Regions from separate parts of the Streptomyces sp. NPDC102467 genome, predicted to be linked through region 1. Evidence: riboswitches for the same ligand, from Rfam matches in the RefSeq annotation. Region 1 holds a riboswitch; each other region holds the start of a gene.
The links. Region 1 has a riboswitch for cyclic di-AMP ahead of ACIREE_RS00195 (NlpC/P60 family protein). Riboswitches for the same ligand answer to the same signal wherever they lie in the genome.
Positions count from the first base shown of each region.

Region 2: it holds a riboswitch for cyclic di-AMP, as region 1 does, so the genes downstream of both, ACIREE_RS20890 (M23 family metallopeptidase) here and ACIREE_RS00195 (NlpC/P60 family protein) in region 1, are expected to answer to the same signal.
Region 3: it holds a riboswitch for cyclic di-AMP, as region 1 does, so the genes downstream of both, ACIREE_RS11650 (C40 family peptidase) here and ACIREE_RS00195 (NlpC/P60 family protein) in region 1, are expected to answer to the same signal.

Region 1 is NZ_JBIWKA010000001.1:46,102-51,559, reverse strand. It holds gene pcrA (DNA helicase PcrA) at 1-2,247, opposite strand, end outside; cyclic di-AMP (ydaO/yuaA leader) riboswitch at 2,502-2,671, shown strand; gene ACIREE_RS00195 (NlpC/P60 family protein) at 2,678-3,871, shown strand; gene ACIREE_RS00190 (tellurite resistance/C4-dicarboxylate transporter family protein) at 3,897-4,949, shown strand; gene ACIREE_RS00185 (hypothetical protein) at 4,927-5,280, opposite strand.
Region 2 is NZ_JBIWKA010000009.1:296,531-301,988, reverse strand. It holds gene ACIREE_RS20900 (M16 family metallopeptidase) at 1-523, shown strand, start outside; gene ACIREE_RS20895 (M16 family metallopeptidase) at 541-1,908, shown strand; cyclic di-AMP (ydaO/yuaA leader) riboswitch at 2,146-2,310, shown strand; gene ACIREE_RS20890 (M23 family metallopeptidase) at 2,323-3,111, shown strand; gene ACIREE_RS20885 (GntR family transcriptional regulator) at 3,334-4,020, shown strand; gene ACIREE_RS20880 (HPr family phosphocarrier protein) at 4,262-4,543, opposite strand; gene ACIREE_RS20875 (GNAT family N-acetyltransferase) at 4,722-5,458, shown strand, end outside.
Region 3 is NZ_JBIWKA010000005.1:126,487-131,944, forward strand. It holds gene ACIREE_RS11625 (DUF397 domain-containing protein) at 1-75, opposite strand, end outside; gene ACIREE_RS11630 (helix-turn-helix domain-containing protein) at 134-985, opposite strand; gene ACIREE_RS11635 (ATP-binding protein) at 1,272-1,730, shown strand; gene ACIREE_RS11640 (LysR family transcriptional regulator) at 1,738-2,658, opposite strand; gene ACIREE_RS11645 (LysE family translocator) at 2,792-3,424, shown strand; gene ACIREE_RS11650 (C40 family peptidase) at 3,513-3,986, opposite strand; cyclic di-AMP (ydaO/yuaA leader) riboswitch at 3,990-4,121, opposite strand; gene ACIREE_RS11655 (hypothetical protein) at 4,527-4,835, opposite strand; gene ACIREE_RS11660 (ATP-dependent Clp protease proteolytic subunit) at 4,843-5,458, opposite strand, start outside.

The DNA.
Region 1 (5,458 bases):
CTTCCACTCCAGATGCGCCTCCGGGATCTCCTCCAGGAAGCGGGACGGCGGGTTGTACGAGGGCTGTCCCCAGGCGCTGCGCATGGAGGACCGCGTCAGATACAGCCGCTCCCGCGCGCGCGTGATGCCGACGTACGCGAGGCGCCGCTCCTCCTCCAGCTCCTTGGTCTGTCCCAGGGACCGCATGTGCGGGAAGACGCCGTCCTCCATGCCGGTCAGGAAGACCACAGGGAATTCGAGGCCCTTGGCGGTGTGCAGGGTCATCAGGGTGATGACGCCGCTGCCGTCGTCCTCCTCGTCGGGGATCTGGTCGGAGTCGGCGACGAGCGCGACACGCTCCAGGAAGGCGGAGAGATCACCACGGGTCGCTTCACCCTCACCCTGATTCCCCATCTCATTCTCGGAATCGGAGTCGGGCTCGGACTCGGAATCGGACTCGGCCAGTGCCTTCGCCGACTCCTGCTCGAACTCCAGCGCGACGGCGGCGAGTTCCTGCAAGTTCTCGATACGGGTCTCGTCCTGCGGATCCGTCGAGGACTGCAATTCCGCGAGGTACCCGGTGCGCTCCAGGACGGCCTCCAGGACCGTGGCCGGGCCGGCGCCCGACTCCACGATGGTCCGCAGGTCCTCCATGAGGGTGTTGAACCGCCGCACCGCGTTCGTCGAGCGGGCCGCCATCCCGTAGGCCTCGTCGACCCGGCGAAGCGCCTGCGGGAAGGAGATCTTCTCGCGCTGGGAGAGGGCGTCGATCATGGCCTCGGCGCGGTCGCCGATGCCGCGCTTGGGCACGTTCAGGATGCGGCGCAGGGGGACGGAGTCCTCGGGGTTCGACAGCACCCGCAGGTAGGCGAGGACATCCCTGACCTCCTTGCGCTCGTAGAAGCGGACGCCGCCGACGACCTTGTAGGGCAGGCCGACGCGGATGAAGATCTCTTCGAAGACACGGGACTGCGCGTTCGTCCGGTAGAAGACGGCGACGTCGCCGGACTTCGCGTCGCCCGCGTCCGTGAGCCGGTCGATCTCCTCGGCGACGAACTGGGCCTCGTCGTGCTCGGTGTCCGCGACGTAGCCGGTGATCTGGGCGCCCGCGCCCGCGTTCGTCCACAGGTTCTTCGGGCGGCGCGACTCGTTGCGCTCGATGACCGCGTTGGCCGCGGTCAGGATCGTCTGCGTGGAGCGGTAGTTCTGCTCCAGGAGGATCGTCGTCGCGTCCGTGTAGTCCTCCTCGAACTGGAGGATGTTACGGATCGTGGCGCCACGGAACGCGTAGATGGACTGGTCGGCGTCGCCCACGACGCACAGCTCGGCCGGGTCCGCGTCGTTGCCCTCGGCGTCCTGGGCCGGTCCGACGAGCTCGCGCACCAGCGCGTACTGCGCGTGGTTCGTGTCCTGGTATTCGTCGACCAGGACGTGCCGGAAGCGGCGGCGGTAGTGATCGGCGACGTCGGGGAACGCGCGCAGCAGGTTCACCGTCGTCATGATCAGGTCGTCGAAGTCGAGGGCGTTGGCCTCCCTGAGCCGCGACTGGTACATCGCATAGGCCTGGGCGACGGACTTCTCGAAGCCGTCGGCCGCCGTCGCCGCGAAGTCCTCCTCGTCGATCAGCTCGTTCTTCAGGTTCGAGATCTTGGCGCTGAAGGACTTCGGCGGGAACTTCTTCGGGTCGAGGTCCAGGTCGCGGCAGACCAGGGCCATGAGCCGCTTGCTGTCGGCGGCATCGTAGATCGAGAAGGAAGAGGTGAAGCCGAGCTTCTTGCTCTCGCGCCGCAGGATGCGCACGCAGGCGCTGTGGAAGGTGGAGACCCACATCGCGTTCGCGCGCGGTCCGACGAGGGACTCGACGCGCTCCTTCATCTCGCCCGCGGCCTTGTTCGTGAAGGTGATCGCGAGGATCTGGCCGGGGTGCACACCGCGCTCGGCCAGCAGGTAGGCGATGCGGTGGGTAAGGACGCGGGTCTTGCCGGAGCCGGCGCCCGCGACGATGAGCAGCGGGGCGCCACCGTGCACGACGGCCGCCCGCTGGTTCTCGTTCAGCCCGTCCAGGAGCGCTGCCGGGTCGAGGGCCGGGCGCGGGGCGCCGTCGCGGTAGTACGCGTCCCTGGCCGGGGGCACGTCGAACTTCCCGCCGAACAGATCGTCCGGGATCGGCTCCGGCTCCGGTCCTTCGTGCTCGCTGTCGGGCGGCGGGGGCTCCTCGGTCCGGTTCTGGAGGCCTGCCAGGAAGCTGTCGTCAAAGAGGCTGCTCATCGCCTTACGAGTCTAGGCCGCCCCACTGACACCCGGCTCCCACCTTCACGACACCGCCCGTATATGGACTTCGCGCCACGTTCCGCGACCAGGCCATGACTATCCGCGACCGGGCAGGCCTCCGACCTCCCGGTGTCGCCGAGGTCACGAAAATGTATCGGGCATATCGAACATCAACCTTCACAGCAGCAACACGAGTTGGCTACGGTGCTGCGCGGGCAGTCCGTCCCCCCGACGCGAACAACGCGGCGAGCGGGCAGCCCCCGCCGAGTCCCGTACGCCGTGAGGCAGGGAACCGGGGACCCAACCGACCTTGGGGTGAATCGGCTCAACGGCCCGGCAGCGCCGGGCAGTCGACCGTAGGGCAGCCTTCCGTAGGCCCGAACCCGACAGCTAACTCGGTAGGCGGACCACGGAAGGAGTCGCCTCCTTGGCGTCGCACCGCAAGCCGCGCAGCCGCTCCCGGATGTCCGGCGGCCTTCGCACGACCCCCGCGGTCGGGATCACGACCGCCGCCCTCACTTCCGTGGCGCTGCTCTCGCAGACGGCGCAGGCCGCTCCCGCGCAGCCGACCAAGCCGAGCCTCCAAGAGGTGCAGAAGAAGGTCGACAGCCTGTACCGGCAGGCCGAGACCGCCACACAGAAGTACAACTCCGCCAAGGAGCAGACCGACAGCAAGAAGAAGCAGGTCGACAAGCTCCTCGACGACATCGCGCAGCGCACCGAGAAGATGAACACGGCCCGCCAGGAGCTGGGCCGGTTCGCCGCACAGCAGTACCGCTCGGGCGGGATCAGCGACACGGCGACGATGTTCCTCGCGGACGACCCCGAGGACTACTTCGCGCAGAACCGGCTGATGAGCAGGATGACGGCCAGCCAGAAGAAGGCGGTCGACGACTACCAGGAGCAGCAGCGCACGACGGCGAAGAAGCGCACGGAGGCGCAGGAGAACCTCCAGCAGCTCACCTCGTCGCAGACCGACCTGAAGACCTCGAAGCACAGCGTGCAGACAAAGCTCTCCGACGCGCGCGTGCTGCTGTCCAAGCTGACCGCCGAGGAGAAGCAGCGGCTCGCGGCGATCGAGAAGAAGAAGGAAAAGGCGGCCCGCAAGAAGGCCGCGGAACTCGCGCAGAAGCAGAAGGCCGAGGAGAAGAAGAAGCGGCAGGCGGCCGAGGACGCGGCGCAGCAGGAGGGCGGCTCGGGTTCCGGCTCCGGTGCCGGTTCCGGTTTGTCTGACCCGTCGACCGGCACCTCGTCCGGCTACGCGGCCAAGGCGGCGAAGGCGCTCGCGTTCGCCAAGACCCAGGAGGGCAAGCCGTACGTGTGGGGCGCCACCGGCCCGGACTCGTACGACTGCTCAGGCCTCACCCAGGCCGCGTGGAAGGCCGCCGGCATCTCGCTGCCGCGCACCACGTGGGACCAGGTGGAGGTCGGCAGGACGGTCTCCCTCTCCGACATCCAACCCGGTGACCTGGTGTTCTTCTACGACGACATCAGCCACGTCGGCCTCTACCTCGGCGACGGCATGATGATCCACGCGCCGAAGCCGGGCGCGTACGTCCGCGAGGAGTCCATCTACTACGACGGCACCGGGTCGATCCACAGCGTGGTGCGCCCCGCCTGACCTCGGCCGCGGTTACGTTCGGGCGGTGCAGCACCGCCCGAACGTGATCCCGCGGCCCTTCTGGTCCCAGCTCCCGCCCGCCGCCGGCGCCGCTGTCATGGCGACCGGCATCGTCTCGGTCGGCCTTCACCTGACCGGGTACGCCGTCCTGTCCGGCATCCTCCTGGTGCTCGCCGCGGCGCTCTGGGTGCTTCTGGCGGCCGACTTCGCGCTCCGTCTCCTACGGGACCGCAGCCGCTGGCGGCACGAGGCGGACTCCCCGCCCGCGCTGACCGCCGTCGCGGCGACGTGCGTGCTCGGCACCCGGTTCTCCCTCCTGGACTGGCAGGGGCTCTCCGAGACGCTGCTGGTGATCGCCGTACTGGCCTGGCCCGGGCTGCTCCTCGTCGTCGTACGGCACTGGACGCCACGGATGCCGGGGGCCGTCTTCCTCGCCTGCGTGGCCACGCAGGGTCTCGCCGTGCTCGGGGCGACGCTGTCGGCGGGCCTGGGCGTGGAGTGGCTCGGCTACGCGGCGGTGGTGGTGTTCTGGTTCGGGATCGTGATGTACGTCGCCGCGTTCACCCGCTTCGATCTCCGGCAGGTGTTCACGGGGGCCGGGGACCACTGGGTCGCGGGCGGGGCGCTCGCCATCTCGGCGCTCGCCGCGGCGAAGCTGGTGCTCGCGGGGCGGGCCGGTGACCTCTGGAACTCCGACGTCACCGGGGTGCTGCGCGGCATGTGCGGGGTGCTGCTCGCGCTGGATGTGGCCTGGTACGTGGTGCTCGCGGTGGCGGAGGTGCTTCGGCCGCGGTTCACGTACGACGTGCGGCGCTGGTCGACGGTGTTCCCGATGGGGATGACGGCGGTGGCGATGCTGTCGGTGGCCACCGCCGTCGAGGCGTCCTGGCTCAAGGGGCCGGGGCAGGTGCTGCTGTGGATCGCGGTGGCCGTCTGGCTCGGCACCGCCGTGGGGGCGGTCACGTCCACGGAACGGGTCAGGTCCTCAGCACGAGCACGGGGCAGGTCCGGTAAACGGGTCAGGTCCGGAGAACGGGGCAGGTCCAGAGAACGGGTCAGGTCCAGAGAACGGCGATGAAGATGTTGGCCACGGTCAGGCCACCGACCGCCGCGAACAAGCCCTTCTCCGCCTTCTCCTCGTCGCGCTTCACGTACACGATGCCGAGGATGACGATCAGGATCGCCAGCTTCACACCGATCTTGATGTTGTTCACGGTGTTGTCGTCGGCCTGATTCAGGCCAACCAGGGCGACGCCGGTCACCAGCATCGTCAGCGCGCCGTGCAGCATGGCCTTGTTGAAACGGGCGGTGCCCCGCCCGATCGCCGACATCTGCGTGAGGAAGCCGCCGAGGAGCGCGGCGATGCCGATGATGTGCAGGCCGACGAAGAGATGGATGAGTACGTCCATGGTTCCGGAGCCTAATGGGGTGCCGGTTCGCTCCGTGCGGCGGCGTCCCCGGACAACCGCCTGTCACTCTCTGCCACCACCCGTAACAAACGAGCCAGTTCCGAACAATCCGACGCCAACCCGTTACGCCGAGGTTTAGCGTCCTTCCTCAGGTGCCCGGCTCCCCACCGCCGCCCGG
Region 2 (5,458 bases), on a different contig from region 1:
CCTCGCCCTGACGGTCCTCGGTGGCGGTGAGTCGTCGCGGCTCTACAACCGTCTCGTGCGCCGCGACCGCTCCGCCGTGGCCGCCGGGTTCGGGTTGCTGCGCCTGTCCGGCGCGCCCTCCCTGGGCTGGCTCGACGTGAAGACCTCCGGAGACGTCGAGGTGCCGGTCATCGAGGCCGCCGTCGACGAGGAGCTCACCCGGTTCGCCGAGGAGGGCCCCACGCCGGAGGAGATGGAGCGCGCCCAGGCCCAGTTGGAGCGCGAGTGGCTGGACCGGCTCGGCACCGTGGCGGGCCGCGCCGACGAACTGTGCCGGTACGCCGTGCTGTTCGGCGATCCGCAGCTCGCCCTCACCGCCGTCCAGCGCGTCCTCGCCGTGACCGCTGAGGAGGTCCAGGAGGTCGCCAAGGCCCGCCTGCGCCCCGACAACCGCGCGGTCCTCGTGTACGAGCCGACGGCCCCCGCTGACCCCGATGACGAGGGCGCCGAGAGCGCCGAGAGCGACGAGGAGGCGGGCCGGTGACCGAACAGCTCGCGACCATGGACTTCCATTCCCAGCCCCAGGCGGGTGTGGCCAAGCCGTGGGCGTTCCCCGCTCCGCAGCGCGGCGAGCTCGCCAACGGCCTGACCGTGCTGCGCTGCCACCGTCCCGGCCAGCAGGTCGTCGCCGTCGAGATCAACCTGGACGCGCCGCTGGACGCCGAGCCCGCGGGCCTCGACGGCGTGGCCACGATCATGGCGCGTGCCTTCAACGAAGGCACCGACAAGCACTCCGCGGAGGAGTTCGCGGCCGAACTGGAGCGGTGCGGCGCCACGTTGGACGCGCACGCCGACCACCCCGGTGTCCGGGTCTCCTTGGAGGTGCCCGTCTCGCGCCTCCCGAAGGGCCTGGCCCTGCTGGCCGACGCCCTGCGGGCGCCCGCCTTCGCGGACAGTGAGATCGAGCGCCTGGTCCGTAATCGGCTGGACGAGATCCCGCACGAGAGCGCCAACCCGGCCCGCCGCGCCGCCAAGGAGCTCTCCAGGCAGCTCTTCCCGGCCGACGCGCGTATGTCGCGCCCGCGCCAGGGCAGCGAGGAGACCGTCACCGCCATCGACGCGGCGGCCGTGCGCGCCTTCTACGAGAAGCACGTACGCCCCGCCACCGCGACGGTCGTCGTGGTGGGCGACCTGACGGACACCGACCTCGACACACTTCTCGCGGACACACTCGGTGCCTGGACGGGCGACACGACGGAGCCTCGCCCCCTCCCGCCGGTCACCGCCGACGACACCGGCCGGGTCGTCATCGTGGACCGCCCGGGAGCGGTGCAGACACAGCTGCTCATCGGCCGGATCGGACCTGACAAGCACGACCGTGTGTGGGCCGCGCAGATCCTCGGCACGTACTGCCTCGGCGGCACGCTGACCTCGCGCCTGGACCGTGTCCTGCGCGAGGAGAAGGGCTACACCTACGGTGTGCGGTCCTTCGCCCAGGTGCTGCGCTCCGCGCCCGACGGGACGGGCGCGGCGATGCTCGCCATCAGCGGCTCCGTCGACACCCCGAACACCGGGCCCGCGCTCGACGACCTCTGGAAGGTCCTGCGCACGCTGGCGGCCGAGGGCCTCACGGATGCCGAACGGGACACCGCGGTGCAGAACTTGGTGGGTGTGGCCCCGCTCAAGTTCGAGACCGCCGCGGCCGTCGCGGGCACCCTCGCCGACCAGGTCGAGCAGCAGCTGCCCGACGACTTCCAGGCCCGGCTGTACCGCCAACTCGCCGAGACGGGCACCGTGGAGGCCACTGCGGCCGTCGTGAGCGCCTTCCCGGCGGACCGTCTGGTGACGATCCTGGTGGGCGACGCCGCGCAGATCGAGGAGCCGGTCAAGGCCCTCGGCATCGGCGAGGTGAGCGTGGTCACGGGCTGACCGCACCCCCGTACGTCGCACGAAGCCCCGGTGGCCGCAACGGCCGCCGGGGCTTCCTGTCGTCGCGCGGGTTCGTCCGCGATCAACCATGGATCACTTATGCCCGAATTGGGGCGGAGGTTGCCTGTCTGCCCTGTGGCGTGCACTACAAAACCTGGAATCCGTTTGTTACTTAAAAGATGTTCCGCTTAGCGTCGGTCCGGCTGTTCGCCAGACACGCGTCGCGCCCGCGACACCGGACAGTCATCGCCGAGTCCCCCACGGCGCGAGCCAGGGGAGCCGGGGACCCATCGCAGTCCCTGGGGTGAATCGGACGCTCTTCCCGTACGGGGAGGGGGCCCGTAGGAGACCTTCCTGCTCCGAACCCGTCAGCTAACCCGGTAGGCGAGAGGGAAGGAAAGGATCAGCCACTACATGGCGTTCACCCGTGCCACCGGGAAGCACCGTCGTCCGAGCCGTCTCACGCGTACCACCGCGCAGGTCGCCGGTGTCGCAGCGCTCACCGCGACCGGTGTCGTCGGAGGCCTCGCCGCCCCCGCGCTCGCCGCCGACGACGCGGCCCCCGACCAGAACGGCCTCACGCAGGCCATCGCCATCGGCGACTCCCTGGCCGCGCAGATCGACGCGCAGGCCTCCGCGCAGAAGAAGGCCGCCGACGAGGCGGCCGCCAAGGCGAAGGCCGAAGCCGAGGCCAAGAAGAAGGCCGAGGAGGCCAAGCGCGAGGCCGAGGCGAAGGCCAAAAAGGAGCGCGAGGCCAAGGAGCGCGCCGCCCGTGAGGCCGAGCGCAAGCGCCTCAACACCTTCGTGGCTCCGGTCTCCGGCTCCTACGTCTCCACCGCCTACAAGGCGAGCAGTGGCCTGTGGTCCTCCGGCAGTCACACCGGCATCGACTTCCACGCGGCGAGCGGCACTTCGGTGCACGCCGTCGGCTCCGGCACCGTCGTCGAGGCCGGCTGGGGCGGCGCGTACGGCAACAACATCGTGATCAAGATGAACGACGGCACGTACACCCAGTACGGTCACCTGTCGTCCATCGGCGTCTCCGTCGGCCAGGCCGTCACTCCCGGCCAGCAGATCGGCCTCTCCGGTGCCACCGGCAACGCCACAGGCCCCCACCTTCACTTCGAGGCCCGTACGACCGCCGAGTACGGATCGGACATGGACCCCGTCGCGTACCTGCGCTCGCACGGCGTGAACGTCTGACGTCTTCGCGACACCACGCGAAAGCCCCGGCTCATCGAGCCGGGGCTTTCGCGTACACAGGACGTTCCTGGCCAAAAAATATCCCTGGATTCCGACCTCCCGTCGGAAATTCACGGACGGTGGAATAGAGTCACCGGGAAAGCGCGCCCAATGGATCCCCATCGCGCTTGCACAAGCGTCGATCGATCGCGTTTCCGCGGGGATCAAGACGGAGGTCGGGTCATGCGCATTCCCGCGCACTCGGTATGCACAGCGATCCGCGACGACATCGTCACGGGCGTCTACGAGCGCGGCGGCAGGCTCACCGAGGAACTGCTCGCGCGGCGTTACGGAGTATCGCGTGTGCCGGTCCGCGAGGCGCTGCGCACTCTGGAGGCCGAGGGCTTCGTCGTCACCCGGCGACACGCGGGCGCGTGCGTGGCCGAGCCCACCGCGCAGGAGGCCGCCGACCTCCTGGAGATCCGCATGATGCTCGAACCGCTGGGCGCCGCGCGCGCCGCACAGCGCCGCACGGAGGCCCACCTCAAGGTCCTGCGAGGCCTGGTCAGGCTGGGCCAGGAGCGGGCCAGGCGCGGTCAGAACGAGGATCTGCGCTCCCTGGGCGGCTGGTTCCACGAGACCCTCGCGCAGGCCTCCGGCAGCCCCGGCCTGATCACCCTGCTCACCCAGCTCCGGCACAAGATCGCCTGGATGTACGCCGTGGAGAGCCCGGGCAGGCCGGCCGACTCCTGGGCCGAGCACGGTGCCATCGTGGACGCGGTGGCCCGCGGCGACGCCGAGCGCGCCCGCGCCCTGGCCGCGCAGCACACCGAACGAGCCTCGACGGCCCACCGGCTGCGCGTCCCCCGCGCGGGCGATCGTGTGAGGACTTCGCAACATGCCGTAAACACGGCGGGGCTGCAGCATTAACAGGAGGGCCGTATACAAAGAAGTGCGCTATTCATCGAGTGAAATGAATGAGTCGCGGAATGTATTCGGCTGCCCTGATCGTTGTCGGACGGGTGCGGGGTAATTCCAACGTCTGGGTCGGTGCGTGTGAATTCTCTGCGCCGCCCAAACCCGTCACCGTCCAAACGTGCCGCCCGAATGCGAAAACGGCGGAGCCGCGCGCCCCTTAAGGGAATCGCGCGGCTCCGCCACACTGATGGGATCAGACGGTCTCGGGAAGCTCCTCGAGGCCCTCGGAGACCAGCTTCGCCAGACGGTCGAGCGCGGCGTCCGCACCCTCGGCGTCGGAGGCCAGGACGATCTCCTCGCCACCCTGGGCGCCCAGGCCGAGCACCGCGAGCATGGAGGCGGCGTTGACGGGGTTGCCGTCGGCCTTGGCGATCGTCACGGGGACGCCGGCCGCCGTGGCCGCGCGGACGAAGATGGAGGCGGGTCGGGCGTGCAGGCCCTCGGCCCAGCCGACGTTGACGCGGCGCTCAGCCATGTGATGCTGCCCTTCAGGTGTCTCACAGTTGTCTAGACCATTCTCACATACCGGCGAGCATGCTCACCGCGTACCCGGGTCCCGTGCGCACAGCGTTCTCCGGCCTTCCTTAGCCTGCCTCCCACACGCGCGGGACGCGACCCGTACGACTGTCGGCGCCCGGCCCTACTCTTGCGGCATGGAGACCCCGTCGGACCGGCACGCCTACCCCGCCCACTGGGAGGCCGACGTAGTGCTGCGCGACGGCGGCACCGCCCGGATCAGGCCGATCACCACCGAGGACGCCGAGCGCCTGACCAGTTTCTACGAGCAGGTGTCGGACGAGTCGAAGTACTACCGTTTCTTCGCGCCTTACCCGCGCCTGTCCGACAAGGACGTCCATCGCTTCACCCATCACGACTACGTGGACCGTGTGGGGCTCGCCGCCACGGTGGGCGGGGAGTTCATCGCGACCGTCCGCTACGACCGGATCGACGCGACGGGCCGGCCCGCCTCCACGCCCGCCGACGAGGCCGAGGTCGCCTTTCTCGTCCAGGACGCCCATCAAGGGCGGGGCGTGGCATCCGCCCTTCTGGAGCACGTCGCCGCCGTCGCCCGTGAGCGCGGCATCCGCCGGTTCGCCGCCGAGGTGCTGCCCGCCAACACCAAGATGATCAAGGTCTTCACGGACGCCGGGTACACCCAGAAGCGCAGCTTCGAGGACGGCGTGGTCCGGCTGGAGTTCGACCTGGAGCCCACAGAGGCGTCCCTCGCGGTGCAGCGCGCCCGTGAGCAGCGCGCCGAGGCCCGCTCCGTGCAGCGCCTCCTCGCGCCCGGCTCCGTCGCCGTGATCGGTGTGGGGCGCACTCCTGGAGGAGTGGGCCGCAGCGTTCTCGACAACCTCAAGGACGCGGGTTTCACGGGCCGCCTGTATGC
Region 3 (5,458 bases), on a different contig from region 1:
GCTGCGCCGCCACCGTGCGCCGCTCAGCGACGAGCTGGAGGGAACGGAAGGAACGTGCCGAGGCAGTGCATTCATGGTGCCCCCTTACGCAGTGCCGGCCCGTGGCGAGGTGTCGGCGTCCTCGTCCGCTCGGTTACCCGGCGATCCGTGCGATGAATTCCAACGAGTCCTCGGGCGAAAGTGCGCGGAGGAGAAGGGTGTCAAAGGCCTCTGTGTATGCCTTGAGGTCTTCTTTCCGCTCGAGGTAGAGGCTACTCGTCAAATGGTCGAGAACAACCACATCCAGATCGGATGTGTTCGGAAATGAGAACACAACGAAAGGGCCACTGAGGCCGATGTGGCCACCCGCAGAGAAGGGAAGCACCTGAATTTGGACATGCGGCATTTGTGCCGCCTCGGCCAGGTGCGCCACCTGCCGTCGCAGGATGCCGGACCCACCCACCTCGCGCCGTAACACCCCTTCGTCGAGCACCGCGCTCAGCTGGAGAGGCGGCTGCGCCCGCAGCACATCCTGACGCGCGAGCCGCACCTCCACCAGCGCCTCGATGTGCTGGTCCGGCATCCCCGCCAGCACCGAACGGGTCACCGCCCGCGCGTACTCGGGCGTCTGCAACAACCCCGGCACCACGCTCGTCTCCAGCGTCCGGATCCGGCAGGCCTGCGATTCGAGGCTGATGAAATCGCGGTAGGAAGGCGGCAATAGCCCCCGATAAGCGTGCCACCAATGGTGTCCGCCAGTATCTTCCGCACCTGCCAATGCGACCACGAGCTCCCGCTGCCGCGGATTCTTCGTCTCGAATGCGTCGAGCAGGCGCAGCACATCCGCTGCCTTCACGCCACTGCGTCCTGTCTCGATCCGGCTCACCTTCGACTGGTGCCAGCCGACCAGCCGGGCCGCCTGGCCACTGGTCAGTCCGGCCTGTACGCGCAACGCGCGCAGTTCGGCACCGAGTTTGCGACGGCGGACCGCGGGACCGTACTTCATGTTGACTCCTCAACGTCCTCGGGTCGCCCGGCCGGGGCTCCTTCCTGGCCCGTGCGAAGCGACTCCTGATCAGACGGTAGAGGAACCGGCGTGCGCTCGCCCAAATACGGTCTCTCGTCGCAGAGTTCACCGCTTCGAGCGACAGATATATGCATATCTTGGGGGATCAGCAGCACGGAAGGGCATCCAAGTGGCACTCTGGCGCGAAGCAGAAGTCGGAGGCCGCACGCCAGCGAACCGCCAGAGTCGACAGGCGCGGCCCCGGTGGGAAAGGGACGACGTCGCCATGGCAGACCACCTGGAAGCATCCGTCACGCTGCCGAGCGAACCCGCCTCGGTCTCCGCGGCCCGCCGGTACGTGAGCCACGTACTGTCGGAGTGGGGCATGCCGGGGGACACCGACGCGGCCGACACCGTCCGGCTGATCGTGTCGGAACTCGCGACCAACGCCGTGCAGCACACCCTGGGCATGTCGCCCACCTTCACCGTCGACCTGGAACTCGAACACGACGAGCGGCTGCGCATCGGCGTCACCGACAGCCACCCGCGCTACCCCAAGCGACTGCCCGCCGCCGTCCAGCAGGACAACGGCCGCGGCATGGTGATCATCCGCTGCCTCACCGCGGAGTGCGGCGGACGGCTTTCGGTGTCGCCGACCCCGGAGGGCGGCAAGACCGTATGGATCGCACTGCCATGGATCGCCGCCGCAAAGGACAACAACGTGCCGCCCGCTGCTGCCTGTTGACGCTCCGTCAGTGTGAAGAGCGGCCGAACGCCCCGCGCAGGAGCGCCCGGAAGCTGTCGACCGCCGGGTTCGTGTCGTCCGCCCGGTGCACCACCGACACCGTCCGCCGCAGGTCCCCCGGTTCGAGATGCCGTACGCCGAGCGGCGTCGCCGACATCCGCGCCACCATCTCCGGCACCACCGCCACACCGAGCCCGGCACTTACCAGCGCGCACACCAGCGCGTAACTCGGCGTCTCCACCAGCACCGACGGTGTCGCTCCGGCCCGCGCAAGCGCCGCCTCGACGCCCTGCCGCGGCGGATGGTTCGGTGCCATGCTGATCAGCGCCTGCCCCGCCAGCTCGGCCGGCGGCAGTCGCGTCGTCCCCGCCGTCCCCGCCGTCAGCGCCTGTCCGGGAGCCGTCACCAGCACCAACTCCTCTACGAGGACGGGTTCCTGGACCACGGAAGAGGGCACCGCCACGGGCTCGGAGGGCGCATAAGTGTGAGTGAGCGCCACATCGACGGTGCCGGCCGCCACCGCGGCGACCCCGAGCGGTGGCTCGTACCCGGCGACCGTCAACTCCACATCCGGATGGGCCCTGCGGAACGCGGTCAGCGCCGGCGGCAGCAGATGCATCCCCGCCGTCGTGAACGTACCGAGCCGCAGCCGCCCGCCCGACAGGCCGGCGAGCCGCGCCAGCTCGTGCCGGGCCCGCGCCATCTCGTCGAGCACCCGCCGCGCCGTCTCCACCAGCACCTCGCCGGCACCCGTCAGCCGGGCGCCCCTGTGGTGCCGCACGAGCAGTGCCGTCCCTGCCTCCCGCTCCAACTTCGCGAGCTGCTGCGAGAGCGCGGGCACGGTATATCCCAGGCGTTGGGCCGCCCGGGTGATCGAACCGGCCTCGGAGACCGCCACCAGCGCGGCGAGCCGCGTCGGGTCGTACATGGGCCGCCTCCGAAGCCGTACGGAATCCCACCGGAGCCCCGCGCGCGAAGGCCCCGGCCTTAAGCGTTGCTTTAGGCAGACTCAGGATATTGCACATACCTGCTGAAGGCCGGGCTCGGGCAGGCTGAAGTGCATGGACGCTCAACTGGTCGCCTTCACCGGCGTCGCCGCGGGCATGGTGGCCCTGCCCGGCGCGGACTTCACGGTCGTCGTGCGCAACTCCATGGTCTCGCGCCGCGCCGGAGTCGCCTGCGCCCTCGGAGTCGCCTGCGGCCTGCTCGTCCACACCGCGCTGGCCGTCGCCGGCCTCGCCGCGGTCCTCACCGCCGTACCCACGCTGTTCGGCGCCCTGCGACTCGCGGGGGGTGCGTACGTCCTCTACCTGGGCGCGAAGACACTGCAGTCGGCGCTGCGCCCCCTGCGGGAGCGGGCCGACGACGGGGCCGGCCCGGAGCGGGGCCCGGCCGGCGGCGCGCTGCGGCAGGGCTTCCTGACCAACACGCTCAATCCGAAAGCGCCGATCACGTTCTTGAGCGTGCTGCCGCAGTTCGTGCCCGCGGGCAGCCCCGCCCTTCCGCGAACGGCCGTTCTTTCGGCGATCGTGGTGGCGCTCGCGCTGCTCTGGTTCCCGGCCGTGGCCCTGCTCGTGGACCGGCTCGGCCGGTGGCTGCGCAGGCCGCGCACGGCCCGCGCCGTGGAGGCCGTCACCGGGAGCGCGCTGGTGCTCCTGGCCCTGGCCCTCCTTCTGGAGCCGCTGATCGCGTGAGAGGCCGCGTGAGGGGCCGCGTGGGAGGCCGCGTGGGGACGGGCCCGGCGCCGGGCCCGTCCCCACGGGCCGCTCCGTGCGGCGGGGGTCAGCGCACCCGGCCGTACCAGACGCTCCGCGTCCAGATCCTCTCCAGCCGCACCACCGCGCCGGTCTTGGGCGAATGCCAGATCCGTCCCTTCCCGGCGTAGATGCCGACGTGGTAGACGCTCCGGCCCGAGTGGAAGAAGACCAGGTCACCCGTCCTGCGGTGGGACGAGGAGACATGACGGGTCTTGTTGTACTGCTGCGCGGCGGTGCGGGGCAGCTTCTTGCCCGCCCGCTTGAACGAATAGAGCGTCAGGCCCGAGCAGTCGAACCGGTGCGGGCCCGTGGCGCCCCACCTGTACGGCGATCCCTTCTTGGAGGCCGCGACCCTCAATGCCTTGGTCGAAGCCGTAGCCGCCGACGCCTCGGACGCGGCGCCGGGGACCATGAGTCCGGCTCCTGCGACGGCGAGGGTGAGGACCGACGCGGTGCCGGCCCGGGCCAGCAGCGAGGGAACACGATTGAGCGCAGACATGCGCAACCCTTCGTCAGCCGCCTGTGAAGGGTGACCTGTCGGGTTCGGGCAGGCGAAGATGCCCGGCCGCATGGTGCGGCTTCACCCCAAGGGCCCCTCGGGCACCACCTCCGTCGAGGTGGGCCGGTGGCCCGTCGTACCTGGGTCCTCCACTCCTGCCGATGCACTTCTGTCGACCTGGCATCCGCACGGCGGCAGGACTCGGCGTCCGCACGGACCGCCCCGCCGCGGCGGCGGGGGCTTGTCGTCGGAGGGATCTTCACGCACATGTGGAGCCGAAACCGAGTTGAACCGGCGGTAAGTGAGGCTGCTCACGCTTGACCCGTTCAGGTGGACAGTCCTGCTTCCGGGCCGCGCCCGCGACACCTGACCACGCTCGTACCAGGGGCGGAACGTGTCATTCCGGCGTCCGCGTACCGCCGGAGCGCAACTCTGACCGTCTTGATGATGTATGAGTGTCTAGGCCATTTGGTGGTACACCATCTGGGCCGTTTCGGCTCGGGCGCAGACAGTTTGCGCGAGCCGCGACTCCCTGCGATCTCAACTGACCGCTTCTGGCGGCAAAGTGACTCTCTGTGTACGCCTCTCGCCATCCAGGACGCGCAGAGCCCGCGTCAGGGTTGGCGCGTGCACCTCGCTCTCGCCCCGCCGGTGCATCAGCTCCAAGGCGTCCCGCAGCGCCGACGCCCGCCCGACGAGCGCTTGCGCCGCCCGCAGCCCTCGGTAGGTGTGGTCGCCGCGCGCCGGGTTGATCCGCGCGATCAGATCGACCACCGCCAGGTAGCTGTCCACCAGCTCGCACTCGGCGCGGGTCAGGGCGGGCAGCGGCGGCAGTTCGGGTGGAAACACCGGCATGTCACCTCGCGCCCTGTGCGCCGAGCGTGGCCTTGCGGCTCCGCAGCACCTGGTCCACCAGGCCGTACTCCAGGGCCTGGTGGGCGTCGAGCACGGTGTCCCGCTCGATGTCCAGGCCGACCTGGTCCTTCGCCCGCCCCGAGTGCCGCGCGAGCAACTCCTCCAACTGCTCCCGCATACGCGCCATTTCGCGTGCCTGGATCTCCAGATCGGTGGGCTGGCCCTGTGCCGGCTCGGGCAGCGCCGGCTGGTCGAGCACCACGCGCGCGCCGGGCAGCATCATCCGCTTGCCCGGCGCCCCGGCGGCGAGCAGCACCGCGGCGACGGACGCGGCCTGCCCCAGGCACGTCGTCTCCACGTCACAACTGACGTACTGCATCGTGTCGTAGAGCGCCGTCATCGCGCTGAACGAGCCGCCGGGGGAGTTGATGTACAGCGAGATGTCCTGGTCCGGCGCCGTGTATTCGAGGTGCATGAACTGCGCCATCACATCGTTGGCGGACGTGTCGTCGATCGGCGTCCCGAGGAAAACGATGCGCTCCTCCAAGAGCTTCGAGTACGGATCGAGCGTGCGGTACCCCGAGGTCGTGCGCTCCGTGAACTCGGGCAGGACATAA